2 regions of the Streptomyces sp. 1331.2 genome follow, and region 1 is predicted to be linked to the other one. Evidence: riboswitches for the same ligand, from Rfam matches in the RefSeq annotation. Region 1 holds a riboswitch; the other holds the start of a gene.
What was found. A riboswitch is a leader RNA that binds a small molecule or an ion and turns the genes downstream of it on or off. The one in region 1 is predicted to bind cyclic di-AMP.

Region 2: it holds a riboswitch for cyclic di-AMP, as region 1 does, so the genes downstream of both, CRP52_RS40465 (LysM peptidoglycan-binding domain-containing protein) here and CRP52_RS03760 (M23 family metallopeptidase) in region 1, are expected to answer to the same signal.

What each region holds. Positions count from the first base shown of each region.
Region 1 is NZ_OBMJ01000001.1:862,140-869,744, forward strand. Features, by position in the region: gene CRP52_RS03735 (alanine racemase) at 1-1,298, opposite strand, end outside; gene CRP52_RS03740 (sugar kinase) at 1,521-2,624, shown strand; gene CRP52_RS03745 (IclR family transcriptional regulator) at 2,656-3,405, shown strand; gene CRP52_RS03750 (RidA family protein) at 3,438-3,866, shown strand; gene CRP52_RS03755 (DUF2470 domain-containing protein) at 4,005-4,724, shown strand; gene CRP52_RS03760 (M23 family metallopeptidase) at 4,974-5,948, opposite strand; cyclic di-AMP (ydaO/yuaA leader) riboswitch at 5,951-6,131, opposite strand; gene CRP52_RS03765 (MFS transporter) at 6,444-7,605, shown strand, end outside.
Region 2 is NZ_OBMJ01000001.1:2,978,297-2,985,901, forward strand. Features, by position in the region: gene CRP52_RS12525 (NAD(P)/FAD-dependent oxidoreductase) at 1-787, opposite strand, end outside; gene CRP52_RS12530 (Ppx/GppA phosphatase family protein) at 1,216-2,151, opposite strand; partial or broken gene CRP52_RS12535 (DUF501 domain-containing protein) at 2,307-2,840, opposite strand; gene CRP52_RS12540 (FtsB family cell division protein) at 2,812-3,297, opposite strand; gene eno (phosphopyruvate hydratase) at 3,418-4,704, opposite strand; gene CRP52_RS40465 (LysM peptidoglycan-binding domain-containing protein) at 4,997-5,776, opposite strand; cyclic di-AMP (ydaO/yuaA leader) riboswitch at 5,782-5,950, opposite strand; gene CRP52_RS12555 (cytochrome P450 family protein) at 6,161-7,474, opposite strand.

The sequences.
Region 1 (7,605 bases):
CAGAAGAACGTCCTGACCAGCCCGGTGACCTTCGGCTCGGCCGCGTCCGCGGAGTCCAGCACCGGGATCGCCGTCCACTTGTCGAAGGCCGTGCACGGGTGCGACACCCCCAGGCGCAGCACCGCGCCGATCGGCGCGAGGTCGCCGGCCTCGCGGAGGAAGGCGTGCTGGTCGTTGAGCGCGCCGATCCTGGCCGCGGTGCCGGTCAACTCGGCTCCTCCGCGTACCTGTTGCGGCTCGGGCAGGCCCTCGTCGAAGGGCAGGTCGCGCTTGCCGGCGTCCAGCAGGGCGAGTTGGGGCTCGGGCCGGGAGACCACCCGGGCCCAGCCGTGCAGCGCGCCGCGGAAGGGGGCCTCGCCACCGTTCCGGGCGAGCGGCGAGATGCCCCGGTAGAAGCCGTCGTCGTGGGCGACGTACGCACCCGAGCGCAGCACCACCAGGGCCTCCGGCAGTGCCGCCGACTCCTCGACCACCAGGTCGAAGTAGGCGCTGCCGCCGGCGGTGACCACGGGTGGCGCGTCGTCCGGGTAGGTGCCGGCGAGCCGGTCGTGCAGCCGGCCGAGCTCCCGCAGGTAGCCGCGGACGGCGGCCAGCGCCTCGGTCGTGGCGTCGTGGGCGAGCGCGCCCTCGTACCCGCCGACGCCGGCGAGGCGCAGGGTGGGGGCGCGCAGCACGGCGGCGGAGACCTCGACGGCGGCGTCCACCCCGCGGGCGCCGGTCCGCCCGCCGGGGCCGCCGAGTTCGACCAGGACCTCGACCGGCCGCTCGGCCCCGGCGGCGCGCAGCGCCCGGTCCATCAGCCGCACGCTCTCGGCGGAGTCGACCCAGGAGAGGAAGGCGAAGCCCGGGTCGGAGGTCAACTCGTCGGCGAGCCAGGCCAGTCCGGCCGGGTCGAGCAGGGTGTTGGCGAGCAGGATCCGCTGCACGCCGAAGGCCCGGGCCACCCGCAGCTGGGGCAGGTTGGCGAGGGTGATGCCGTGGCTCCCGGCGTCGAGCTGCGCCTGCCAGAGCGCGGGCGCCATGGTGGTCTTGCCGTGCGGGGCGAGCGCGACGCCGGCATCGGCGCACCAGTCGGCCATGGTGCGGACGTTGTGGTCGAGCGCGGAGCCGTCGAGGGTGAGCAGCGGAGTTCCGAGCGAGGAGAGGGTCGGGCCGTCGGCCAGCCACTCCCGTACGGTGCGTCCCCACGATTCGGGGGGAGCGGCCTTGAACCGCCAGTCCAGCGGCTCGTCGGCCAGCGCTGCCACTGCGCAGGCGGCGATGCCCGGCCCGGTGCCGCTGCTTGCGAAGGTCTGCACCACGATCTCCCTCCACCCACCATGTTGCAACATGCGCAACGTAGGTTGCACATGCTGGCAGCACGGTTCTAGCATCGGCGCCGGATCACGGTCAACGGAACCGACTCATCAACGGAACCGACTCACGATCGGCGGAACCGCCTCACGGTCGACGGAACCGACTCACGGTCGACGGGGTCGGCCCGCTCCGGACGGAACGGCCCCAGACGAGGAGCCCAGCACATGCCGCGACACGACACCCAGGGCTCGACCCGCCCCGGCCCTCCCCCGACGGCCGTGTGCGTGGGCGAGTCGATGGCCGTCCTGCTCCCGGACCGCCCGGGCCCGCTGGAGTCCGTGGAGAACTTCCGGCTCTCCGTCGGCGGCGCCGAGTCCAACGTGGCCGGCGCCCTGACCGCGCTCGGCGTACCGACCGCCTGGATCAGCCGGGTCGGCGACGACGGCTTCGGCCGCCGGCTGCTCGCCGAGGTCGCCGCCCGCGGGGTGGACGTCTCGGCGGTCACCGTCGACCCGCACCGCCCGACCGGCCTCTACCTCAAGGAGGTCGGCGGCAGCACCGGCCACCACCACGACCTCGGGCCCGGCCGCAGCCGGCTGCACTACCACCGGCGCGGCTCGGCGGCCGCTGCGCTCTCCCCCGCCCTGCTCGCCGAGCCGGCCGCCGCCGCGCTGCTCGCCGGCGCCCGGTTGCTGCACCTGTCCGGCATCACCGCCGCGCTCTCCGACGACTGCCTGGAGCTGCTCTCCGCCCTGCTCGCCGACCGCCGGCCGGGCCGGCTGGTCAGCTTCGACCTCAACTGGCGCCCCGCGCTCTGGCGGGAGCGCGACCCGGCAGTGCTGCCACCGCTGCTGGACGCCGCCGACCTGCTGCTGCTCGGCAGCGACGAGGCCCAGGCCGCCCTCGGCACCGGAGACCCGGCCGCCCTGCGCCGCCTCTTCCCCTCGCCCGCCACCCTCGTGGTCAAGGACGCCGCCCGGCAGGTCACCGCCCTGGAGCGGGACGGTACGGCGGTCACCGAGCCCGCCCTCGCCGTCGAGGTGGTCGAGGCCACCGGCGCGGGCGACGCCTTCGCGGCCGGCTACCTGGCCGGCGCCGTACGGGGCCTGGACCAGCGCCGCCGGCTGCGGCTCGGCCACCTGAGCGCCGCCTGCGCGCTGACCGCCCACGGCGACCAGGCCGAGCTGCCGCCCGCCGCCGCGGTGGCCGCACTGCTCGACGCCTCCCCCACGGACTGGGCCGCCACCCGGGTTACCGCGGACGGCATCACCGGCCCTGCCTGCCCACCGACCGTACGCATCCCCTCCCGTCAGGCCCGGGCACAATGAGCGAGCCCCCCAGCCCCCGAAGCGGAGCACGATGAGCCAGACCGTCACCCGCGCCCTGCGCATCCTCGCCGAACTCGGCGAGGGCGAACGCTCCCTCGACCAGCTCGCCGAGGTGCTCGGCGTCCACAAGACGACCGTGCTCCGACTCCTCCAGAGCCTCGAAGAGGAACGATTCGTCTACCGCGACGCCGCCTACCGGTACCACCTGGGCGCCGGCCTCTTCGCCCTCTCCGGCCTGGCCCTGGAGCAGCGCGGCATCCGCCGGATCGCCGGCCCGCACCTGGCCGAGCTGAACGCCGCCACCGGCCAGACCGTGCACCTGGCCGCGTACGAGGGCGGCGAGGTGGTCTACATCGACAAGTTCGACTCCCGCCACCCGGTGAGGATGTACTCCCGGATCGGCCTGCGCGCCGCGCTGCACAGCGCCGCCGTCTCCAAGGTGCTGCTGGCCGACCTCCCGCTGCCCGAGCGGCGCCGGGTGGTGGCCGGGATCGACTTCACCCCGCACACCGAACGCACCCTCACCACGCCCGAGGCACTGCTCGCCGAGCTGGAGAAGGTCGCCGCCCAGGGCTGGGCGCAGGACCACGCCGAGCACGAGTCCTTCATCAACTGCGTGGCGGCACCGATCCGGGACGCCAGCGGACGGGTCGTCGCCGCCGCCTCGATCTCGGTCCCGGACGTCGTCCTGCCGTACGAGCAGGTGCTGGACCTCCTGCCCCAGCTGCTCGCCACCGCCTGCGCGATTTCGGCCGACTGCGGCCGCCCCGACCAGAACTGACGGTCAGTCACCGAAGGGAAACCCCGTACCCCATGAGCTCCGAGCACCCCCGGACCGCCGAGAAGGTCGAGATCCGCACCGACGGCGCCCCCGCCCCCGCCTGGATGTTCTCCCAGGGCGTCCGCAAGGGCCCGATCCTGCAGGTCTCCGGCCAGGGCCCGCAGGACCCGGCGACCGGCGAGTACCTCCACCCCGGCGACGTGCGGGCGCAGACCCGGCGCACCCTGGAGAACGTCAAGGCCATCGTCGAGGCCGGCGGCGCCACCATCGAGGACGTGGTGATGTTCCGCGTCTACCTCACCAAGCGCGCCGACTTCCCGCTGATGAACGAGGTCTACGCCGAGTTCATCGAGGAGAACATCAAGCCGGGCGGCGTGAAGCCCTGCCGCACCACGATCTTCGTCGAACTCCCGCAGGAGCCGATGCTGGTGGAGATCGACGCCCAGGCCGTCGTCTCCTGACGCCCCGCAAGACCACTCGTGCCACCACCCCGAAGGGCCCGACGGCCGGCGGGCCCTTCACCACCCCGCGGACGCCTGCTTGCCACACCCCTCAACGGACATTAGGTTAGCCTCACCTAACCAACTGGAGGTCCGTCCATGAGCCTGCCCCCCGGCGACACCGAGGCACCCGAGCCCACCACCGCCGAACGGATCCACAGCCTCCTCGGCGCGACCTCCTCGCTCACCGTCCGCGCCCTGGGCGAGCGCCACGACCTGGACACCCCGGTCTCCGTCCACGGCTCCCGCCTTCGGCTGCGCGCCCCGCTGGACGCCCCGCTCACCGCGGCCGCCGCCCGGGCCGGCGAAGGCCTCGCCGTCGTCCTCGACGTCACCGACGTCTCCCCCGTCGCCGTCCGCGACCGCGTCCGTGCCCGCCTCACCCTGGCCGGCCGGCTGCACCTGGCCCACCTCGCCGACGACGGCCTCACCGTCCACCTGCACGTGGACGTCGCCCACGCCGTCCTCGCCACCCCGTACAGCACCGGCGCGATCACCGCCGCCGACCTCGCCCGCGCCACCGCCGACCCGCTGGCCCGGCACGAGGCCGCACTGCTCACCCACCTCGCCGACGACCACGCCGACGCTTTCGACGTGCTCACCCGCCTGCTCGACCCGGCCCTGCTCGCCCGTACCCCGGACGTCCGCCCGCTCGCCCTGGACCGCCACGGCCTGGTGCTGCGCCTGGACCACCCGGACGGCCACCGAGACGTCCGCCTGGCCTTCCCCGAACCGGCCCGCGACACCGAGGACTTCGGCCACCGGATGCACGACCTGCTGTCCGCCGCCCGGTACGGCCAGCCCGCCCACCGCGGCTGACCGAACGCCAGCCGCCGAACGCCACAGCCACCGAACGCCACCGAACGCCACAGCCACCGAAGGCCGGAAAACGGCAGCGGCCGGCCCGGCTCGCGAGGGGGTTGTGTCCCGCGAGCCGGGCCGGCCTTGGGCGTGTCCCGCGCCCATGTCCGCCGTGCGGCGATCACCCGGTCGAGCGGTCACCCGACATGACCATCCCGGAGGATCGATTCGCTCCGCAGCAGCGGTGGTTCCTGAGACCCCGACAGGTCAGAGCGCGACGCCGTGCGCGCGCAGGTAGGCGACCGGGTCGATGTCCGAGCCGTACTCCGGACCGGTACGGATCTCGAAGTGCAGGTGCGGGCCGGTCACGTTGCCGGTGGCACCGGAGAGGCCGATCTGCTGGCCGACGGTGACGGTCTGACCGATCGACACGCCGATCGACGAGAGGTGCGCGTACTGGGCGTACTTGCCGTCGGCGAGCTTGATCTCGACCTCGTTGCCGTAGGCGCCGCCGTTGCCGGCCTTGACCACGACGCCGTTGGCGACGGCGCGCAGCGGGGTGCCGGTGGAGGCGACGAAGTCCTGGCCGGTGTGGTGGCCGGAGGCCCACATCGAGCCGGCCACGCCGTAGGCCTCGCCGAGGACGGGGTGGGCCAGCGGCGCGACGTAGCCGGAGGTGGCGGCGACCGGAGCGGCCGTCACGGCCGGGGCCGGAGCGGCGGTCTGCACCTGGGTCTGCACCGGGGCGGACGGCTTGGCGACCTCGGTCGTGACCTGCAGCTGGGCCTGCGGCTTGGCGGCGGCCTGGGTGGCCGGCGCGGCGGGCTTCGCCGGGGCGGCGTCCGCGGACGGCGCGGCGGCGTGGCCGGCGATCGCGAGCTGCTGGCCCGGGAAGATCAGGTTCGGGTTGGCGCCGACGACCGAGCGGTTCTGCTCGTACAGCGCCTGCCAGCCGCCCTCGACGCGCTTGGCGTCGGCGATCTTGGACAGGGTGTCGCCGCTGACGACGCGGTAGCTCTCGTGCGCGGCGGCGGCCTGGGCGGCGGGCTTGGCCTCGGTGCCGGCGGCGGGCTTGGCCTCGGTGCCGGCGGCGGCCTGGGTGACCGGGGCGACCGGGGCCGTGTGGGCCTGGGCGTTCATCGCGGTCACGAGCGGGAGGGCGAAGGAGACGCCGGTGACGGCGGTCGCGATGCCGATGCGGGCGGCGCGGGGCAGGGTGATACGACGAGCCTGAGCAGGCATGGAAGTTTCCTCTCCGACGCCTGCGAGGTGAGCTGTCGGGTTCGGGCTGGAGTTGCCCGGCCGCATGCGCGGCTTCACCCCGAGCCGGCCCTGGACGCCCGCGCCCTGAGGCGCGAACTCCGGTCCGGCGACTTACCTGTGGGTCCCCCGCTCCTGCCGTACAGAGTTCAGTGCGAGCCACCGGGCAGCGGCAGGACTCGGCGTTCCACCCGGTGGATCCGTCCGGGCTGGCCGGGCGGTCGCTGAACTAAAACCCATCCGTTCGGGTGAAGCAATGTCGATCTCTTGAACGGGCAACCATCCCCCACCCCCCGGTCACCCTCCGCACGTCGCGCCGCACGATCCGTACACAATCCATTCACCCCGCGCCACTGATCCACGACCCTGCGCCGAACTCCACGACGCTGCGCAACCCCCCACCCACCGAGCGTCAACGACGGACACGCCCTCCGGTGAGCCTTGTCACGTACGCCCCACGGGGCGCAGGATCGGGCCGTGGCCACCTCCGAAGCCGGCACCCTGCGCCTGGGCACCGCACAGGGTCGCTGGGTACTCCTGGCAACAGTGCTCGGTTCCAGCATGGCGATGCTCGACGGCACCGTCGTGAACGTCGCCCTGCCCCGCATCGGCGCCGACCTCGGCGCCTCCCTCGCGTCCCTGCAATGGACGCTGAACGCCTATCTGCTCACCCTGGCGGGCCTGATCCTGCTCGGCGGCGCACTCGGCGACCGCTACGGGCGGCGCCGGGTCTTCCTGATCGGCGTGGTCTGGTTCGCCGTCGCCTCCGCGGCCTGCGCCGCCGCACCGAACATCCAGGTGCTGATCGCCGCGCGCGCCGTCCAGGGCATCGGCGGGGCGCTGCTCACCCCGGGCTCGCTCGCCATGCTCCAGGCGGTCTTCCATCCTGACGACCGTTCGGCGGCTGTCGGCCTCTGGTCCGGCCTGGGCGGGGTGGCCGCCGCGGTCGGCCCCTTCCTCGGCGGCTGGCTGGTGGACGGCCCCGGCTGGCGCTGGATCTTCCTGCTGAACCTGCCGCTCGCCGCCGCCGTGATCGCCGTCACCACCCGGTCCGTACCGGAGAGCCGGGACGAGAGCGCCACCGGCCGCTTCGACGTGCTCGGCGCGGTGCTCGCCGCGCTCGCGCTCGGCGCGTTCACCTACGCGCTGACCGCGGCCGGGGAGGGCCTGTCCCCCGTGGTCTGGGCCACCGGGGCGATCGGCGTACTGCTCGGCGCCGTGTTCCTGGCCGTCGAACGGCGCGCGGTCGAGCCGATGCTGCCCCTCGGGCTGTTCTCCTCCCGGCTGTTCACCGCCGTGAACCTGGTCACCCTGTGCGTGTACGCGGCATTCAGCGGCGTCTTCTTCCTGCTGGTGGTGCAGCTGCAGATCGTCTCCGGGTTCTCGCCGCTGGTCTCGGGCTTCGCACTGGTGCCGATCACGGTGCTGATGCTGGCGCTGTCGGCCCGCGCCGGGCGCCTCGGCAAGCGGATCGGCCCGCGGATCCCGCTCACCATCGGCCCGCTGCTGTGCGCCGCCGGAGTGCTGCTGATACTGCGCATCGGCCCGGGCTCCTCCTACTGGGCGGACGTGCTGCCCGCCGTCACGGTGATGGGCTGCGGGATGACCCTGCTGGTCGCACCGCTGACGGCCACCGTGC
Region 2 (7,605 bases), 2.1 Mb from region 1:
TGGTGGAGGCGTCCATCTCCAGGCCGTTCTTCAGCATGACGTGGCCGTCGACGCAGGAGTCCATGGAGGTCTCGATGTAGACCTCGATGTTGCGCTCCTCCAGCTTCTCCTTGGTCCACAGACCGAGGTCCGGGCCCATCTCGGGGAGGATGCGGTTGGCGGCCTCGACCACGACGAAGCGCATGTCGTCGCGGCTGACGGTCTTGTACAGCTTGGCCGCGTCGCGGGCCATGTCCTCGATCTCGGCGATCGTCTCGATGCCGGCGAAGCCACCGCCGATGACGACGAAGGTCAGGGCCTTGCGGCGGACCTCCTCGTCCGCGGTGGACTCGGCCTTGTCGAGCTGGGCCATGACGTGGTTGCGGAGGCCGATGGCCTCCTCGACCGTCTTCATGCCGATGCCGTTCTCCGCCAGACCCGGGATCGGGAAGGTGCGGGAGACCGAGCCGGTCGCGACGACCAGGTACTCGAAGGGCAGCTCGTAGCTGTCGCCGGCCGCCGGCTGGATGGTGGCGACCTTGCGGGCGTGGTCGATGCCGGTGACGGACCCGGTCAGCACCTCCGCCTGCTTGAGGGCGCTGCGCAGCGGCGCGACGAGGTTGCGGGGCGCGACGTTGCCGCCGGCCGCCTCGGGGAGGAAGGGCAGGTACGTCATGTACGACCGCGGGTCGACGACCGTGACGGTCGCTTCGCCGTAACGCATCTTCTTGAGGATGCGCATCGCGGCATACAGGCCGACGTAACCACCGCCGACAATGAGGATGCGAGGACGCTCCGTGGTGCTCATATCGGAAAGTATCCAGCACCGTCCGGAGCAGCCTTCGTGAGCCCGGTCACAAGCTCATGGACACCCCGTGCTACACTGCGCGGCCACAAATCCGGCCCCCGGGTGCCTGCTCACACCCCTGTGCACCCCCTCGCGAACGTGCGCCGGAGCACCACCCTGCTGAGCAGCAACGATCCGTACAGGGCCCGGGTTCCCGCAGATGATTTCGATTTTCAAACCTCAGGCGAGCCCTGACCTGCGATCCAGTGGGCCCTGTCAGGGGAGGGCCTTCGGTCCCACAATTCGGACGTAGCGGGCGGGCCGGTGCGGCGAATGGCTCGATCGCCATGTGAAGAAATTCACGAACTTTTCCGCACGCGCCCGGGCGCGCCCCGGCCCCGGCTCCCCGGAAGGGGTGCCGGGGCCGGTCCGGTAAGCCGTGCGGAGCGTCAGGGGGCAATACCCCAGGCGATCCCGTCCAGGATGTCGTGCTCGCTCACGACCACCTCGGCGGCGCCCGTCCGCTCCATGATCTCCAGCAGCTCCAGCGCGCCGGCCGCGATCACGTCCACCCGGCCCGGGTGCATCGACGGGATGGCCGCGCGCTCGGCGTGGGTCGCGGCCAGCAGCTCGGCGGCGATCCCGGCGACCTGCTCCCGGCTGAGCCGCGAGTGGTGGATCGCCGCCGAGTCGTAGCCCGGCAGGCCCTGGGCGATCGCGGACACCGTGGTGACCGTCCCGGCCAGGCCCACCAGGGTGGCCGCGCCGGTCAGCGGCACGACCTCCTCGGCCTTGTCCAGCTCGGCCCGCACGTGCGCCCGCGCCTCGGCGATCTGCTCCGCGGACGGCAGTTCGGCACCGCCGAAGTGCCGCTCGGTCAGCCGCACGCAGCCGATGTCCACCGAGCGCGCCGCCTCCACGTCGACCGTCCCGCGGACGAACTCGGTCGAGCCGCCGCCCAGGTCGAACACCAGGTACGGGCCCGGGAACGGGCCGCCGGTCAGCTCCTTGGTGGCGCCCAGGAAGGACAGCCGCGCCTCCTCCTCGCCGCTCACCACCTCGGGCTCGACGCCCAGGATGTCGCGCACGCCCTTGACGTACTCGTCGCTGTTCTCGGCGTCCCGGGAGGCACTGGTGGCGACGAAGCGGACCCGCTCGGGGCCGACGCCGAAGCCGGAGATGATCTCCTGGTACTCCCGGCAGGCCGCGAAGGTGCGGGCCAGCGCGTCCGGGTGCAGCCGGCCGGTCCGGTCCACGCCCTGGCCCAGCCGGTTGACGATCATCCGGCGGTCGAGGTCGGTGATCTCCCCGGTCTCCGGGTCCAGGTCGGCGACCAGCAGCCGGATCGAGTTGGTGCCGCAGTCGATCGCGGCGACGCGGGTCATGGTCACTGCGGCTCCTGCTGCCCGTCGGCGTCCTGCGCCGCCTCGTCCGCCGCGGCGCGCTTCTTGGCGGCGCGCTCGGCGGCCTTCTGCTGCTTGGCGGCGATCACGGCCTCGTGGTCCTGGTCCTTGGCGCGGTTGCGGGCGACCCGCTCACCGGCGGCCTGGACCTCGGCCGGGGAGACGCACGGGCCCTTGGCCCACCAGTCCTCCAGCATGCCGATCGCCTCGTCGCCGAGCGGGTTGACGCCCTCGCCGGCCGCCAGCGAGTGGCCGACCAGCACGTGCAGGCACTTCACCCGGTCCGGCATGCCGCCGGCGCTCGGGAAGCCCTCCAGCACCTCGATCGCGTCGCGCCGGGCGATGTAGTCCTCGTGCGCCTTCTGGTAGGCGGCGGCCAGCTCCGGGTCCTCTGCGAGCCGGGCGCTCTGCTCCTTCATCACGCCGTCGGCCTCCAGGGTGCCGATCAGCGAGGCGGCCTTGGGGCAGGTCAGGTAGTACAGCGTCGGGAACGGGGTGCCGTCCGGCAGCCGGGGGGCCGTCTCCACGACGTCGGGGTTGCCGCAGGGACAGCGGTGCGCCACGCCGCGCAGGCCGCGCGGCACCCGGCCGAGCTGGGCGGCGATGGCCGCGACGTCGGCGTCGGAGACGGTGGGGTGGTTCTCAGTGGTCATGGGGGGAGGTGTCTCCAACGGGGGACGGTGGGAGCGGAAGGGGGGTGGCGGGGGCGGCCGCGGCGGTGTCGGCGGCGTCCACCGAGTCCCAGATGCTGGCGTACCAGGGCGCAGCGGCTCTCGCCTGGGCGGCGGCCGTACCGCCGGACGCGGCGGCGCCGGCCGCGGACGAGGAGGGCTTGGCGGAGGCCTGGCCGGCCGGGTCCACCGCGATGTACGGGGTCTCCCCCGGCACCGCGTAGTGCAGCCGGGCGCGGGCCTGCGCCTTGACGAACTCCGGGTCCTGCCAGCGGGCCTTGTCCCGGCGCAGCTGTTCGACCTGCTGGCGCGCGTGGTCGGCCTTCGCCCGCTGGGCCGAGATCTCGGCGCGCTGGGAGATGAACTGCCGCGTCGGGTAGGCGAGGATCGCCACCAGCGAGCAGAGCACCAGGACGAGGACGGTCGCCCGGCTCGTGAACCGAGGCCGGGCCGCCAAGCCCGGGATCCTCCAGCCTGCCATCTCCGGTGTCCCCTCCTGGTCGCGACGGTGCCCCGCCGTCCACCCTACGGGGTGAACGGCGGGGCACCGGTCAGGCGTGCGCTACCGGGTGGCCGCTCAGCCCTCGTGCTTGAAGCGAGGGAAGGCGCCGCGGCCGGCGTACTCGGCGGCGTCGTCGAGGATCTCCTCGATGCGCAGCAGCTGGTTGTACTTGGCGACGCGCTCGGAGCGGGCCGGGGCGCCGGTCTTGATCTGGCCGCAGTTGGTGGCGACGGCCAGGTCGGCGATGGTGACGTCCTCGGTCTCGCCGGAGCGGTGCGACATCATGCAGCGGTAGCCGTTGCGCTGGGCCAGCTCGACGGCGTCCAGGGTCTCGGTGAGCGAGCCGATCTGGTTCACCTTCACCAGCAGCGCGTTGGCGGTGCCGGTCTCGATGCCCTTGGCCAGGCGCTGCGGGTTGGTGACGAACAGGTCGTCGCCGACCAGCTGGACCTTGTCGCCCAGCTTGACGGTCATGGCCTTCCAGCCGTCCCAGTCCGACTCGTCCAGCGGGTCCTCGATGGAGACCAGCGGGTAGGAGGCGACCAGCTCGGCGTAGTACTCGATGAGCTCGGCGGAGGTCAGCCCCTTGCCCTCGAACTGGTAGGCGCCGTCCTCGTAGAACTCGGAGGCGGCGACGTCCAGGGCGAGCGCGATGTCGCGGCCGGGCACGTAGCCGGCCTTCTGGATGGCCTCGGTGATGAGGTCCAGGGCCTCGCGGTTGCTGTCCAGGTTCGGCGCGAAGCCGCCCTCGTCGCCGAGGCCGGTGGACAGGCCGCGCTCCTTCAGCACGCCCTTGAGGGTGTGGTAGACCTCGACGCCCCAGCGGACGGCCTCGGAGAAGGACTCCGCGCCGATCGGGGCGATCATGAACTCCTGGATGTCGACGTTGGAGTCCGCGTGCGAGCCGCCGTTGAGGATGTTCATCATCGGGACCGGCAGGACGTGCGCGTTCGGGCCGCCCAGGTAGCGGAACAGCGGCAGGTCGCTGGCCTCGGAGGCGGCGTGCGCGACGGCCAGCGAGACGCCCAGGATGGCGTTGGCGCCGAGCGAGGACTTGTCCGGGGTGGCGTCCAGGTCGAGCATGGCCTGGTCGATCAGGCGCTGCTCGGTGGCGTCGTAGCCGACCAGCTCCGGGCCGATCTGCTCGATGACGGCCAGGACGGCCTTCTCGACGCCCTTGCCGAAGTAGCGGTTCTTGTCACCGTCGCGCAGCTCCAGCGCCTCGAAGGCACCGGTGGAGGCACCCGACGGGACAGCGGCACGACCCGTGCTGCCGTCGTCGAGGCCGACCTCGACCTCGACCGTGGGGTTGCCGCGCGAGTCGAGGATCTCACGGGCTACGACGACATCGATGGACGGCACGAGGCATCTCCTTGCGGAAGCAGGTCCGGCTGACGCTGGTGCTGTCGGCGGGACGATTGCGGAGTCGTTACGGACCAGAGCCTAGCCGCCCGGGCTCCCGGGGCCACGTCGGCCTCGGTTCCGTCTCAGCGTGTGGCCCCGCTACGCACCGGTAGTTCACCTGCTTGTCCCAGCTTCGTCGCACCGGGGCGGACGAGGCCGACGAACGCGGACGGAGGGGGCCGGACGTACCGGCTCCCTCCGCGCGTCGCGCCGGGGGACGGCCCGGGCGGGTCGGCCCGGGCGGCTCGGCTCAGCCGAGGTGCAGCACCTGGCCGGGCAGGATCAGGTCCGGGTCGCCGCCGACGGTGGCGTGGTTCTGCGCGTACAGCTCCTGCCAGCCGCCGGACACGCCCTGGGCGGCGGCGATCGTCGACAGCGTGTCGCCGGAGCGGACGGTGTAGTCGTGGCCGGACGCCGGCGCGGCCTGCTGGGGAGCGGCGTGCTTCGGCGTGTACTGCGGCGCCGACTGCTCGACGGGCTTCTCGGCCTGCTGGGGGGCGGCGTGCTTCGGCGTGTACTGCTGCACCGGCTTCTGGGCCGACTTGGCGGCGGGCTTCGCGGCCTGCGGTTTGGCGGTCTGCTGGGGGGTCTGCTGCTTGGCGGCGGACTGCGGCTTGGCGTCCGCGGAGGTGTCCACCGAGGCCGGGGCGCCGCCCTTGGTCAGACCGGCCTTCTGCGAGCAGACCGGCCAGGCGCCCGGGCCCTGCGAGGCGAGCACCTTCTCGGCGACGGCGATCTGCTGACCCTTGCTGGCCTGGTTGGCCTGCGGCGCGTACGCGGTGCCGCCGTACGCCTTCCAGGTGCCGGAGGTGAACTGCAGGCCGCCGTAGAAGCCGTTGCCGGTGTTGATGCTCCAGTTGCCGCCGCTCTCGCACTGGGCGACGGAGTCCCAGGTGGAGGCCGGGGCGGCGGAGGCGCCGGTGGCGGTGAGGAGCGGCAGTGCGAGTCCGACGCCGGCCACACCGGCGACGGCGATGGCCTTCTCGGCCTGGGTACGACGACGGTGACGGCCAGTTCCAACGAGCAGCATGAAGAGGTCCCTCTCCGCACGCCTGCGAGGTGAGCTGTCGGGTTCGGACCGGGAGGTGGCCCGGCCGCCGTGTGCGGAAAAGATTCCGCTCGGGCGGCTTCACCCCAAGCCGTGGGAGGACGGCAACAAACCTGGTTCCCCCGCCCCTGCCCAGGGTTCTGGTCGGTTTCCCGTGACGCGGCGGGCAGGATTCGGCGTTCCGCGCACGAGGTCCGCAGCTGCGAACTCCAGGGAGAGTAGACAGAACATCAGACCGATCACAAGCTCATATCGCAGATATCACACAGAAATTACGGCGCGTGGCCGATCGCCTACCAACGGCGTCGCTATGTCCGGTTTGATGGGCGTTCATACCGCCGTCGAGGGCCCGTCGGCGACACCGCGTCAGCGTGTCGAGGCCGCCGGCGGCGCGTGCGGGGACCGGCTCTCCGGCGTGAATTCGACCGGAAGTTCCCGCAGCCCACGCATGATCAGACCACCCCGCCAGCGCAGATTCTCCGGACTCTCCGCGAGCCGCAGATCGGGCAACCGGGAAAGCAGCGTGGCCAGCGCGGCACGCCCCTCCAAACGGGCCAGCGGGGCGCCGATGCAGTAGTGGATGCCGTGCCCGAACCCCAGATGGGGATTGTCCGTTCGGGCCAGGTCCAGGGTGTTCTCGTCCGCGAACCGGGCCGGATCGCGGTCCGCCGCCGCCAACACCACCAGCACCGGATCGCCCACCGGGATGTCCACCCCGCCGATGGCCAACGGCCGCGTCGCGAACCGCCAGGTCGCCAGCTCCACCGGCCCGTCGTAGCGCAGGAGTTCCTCGATCCCGGTGTCCAGCAGCCCCCGCTCGCCGCGCGCCACCGACTCCTGCAGCAGGCGGCGCTGCTCCGGGTTGCGCAGCAGCGCGTACGTCCCGTTCCCGATCAGGTTCACCGTCGTCTCGAAGCCGGCGAAGAGCAGGATGAAGGCCATCGCCGCGGCCTCGTTCTCCGTCAGGTGCTCGCCGTGGTCGCTCGCCCGGATCAGGCCCGAGATCAGGTCGTCCCCGAGGTCCGCGCGCTTGCGGTGGATCAGCTCCAGCAGGTACGCCCGCATCCGCTTCACCGCCCGCCCCACGCCACCGCGTTGACCGCCGCCGTGCCGGATCATCATCCCGGCCCAGTCGCGGAAGTCGTCCTGGTCCTCCGCCGGCACGCCCAACATGTCGCAGATCGCGTAGATGGGGAGCGGGAACGCGAACTCGTGGATCAGGTCCGCCGAACCGCGCTGCGCGAAGCCGTCGATCAGCCGGTCCGTGAGCTGCTGCACCCGCGGCTCGAACTCGGCCACCCGGCGCGGGGTGAACGCCTTCGACACCAGCCGGCGCAGCCGGGTGTGGTCCGGCGGGTCGATGTTCAACAGGTGGGTCATCAGGTCCGCCTGCCGCTCCCCCGGGATGCCCACCCGGCCGGTGCGGTGCGCCTGCTCGCTGTGGTGCGCCGGGTTCTTCGACAGCCGGCCGTCCGCGAGCGCCTGCCGGGCATCCGCGTACCTGGTCACCAGCCAGGCCTCCACCCCGCTCGGCAGCGTCGTCCGGTGCACCGGGGCGTGCTCGCGCAGCCAGGCGTAGGCGGGGTACGGATCGGCGGCGAACTCCCAGGTGAACAGCTGCGGCGCGGAGGCGTCGAGCGGGGCGGCGGCGGGCCGGGCGGAGTCGGGCTGAGCAGGCATGGGTCGACCGTATCCGGTGCGTCCCCGGCGGGCCGGGCGCGCCCTTCCGGCGACGGCCGCGCCAACGCTCCGTGGACGACCCGCAGACGGTACGTGGACGGTCCGTGGACAGCTCTTGGACAGCTCTTGGC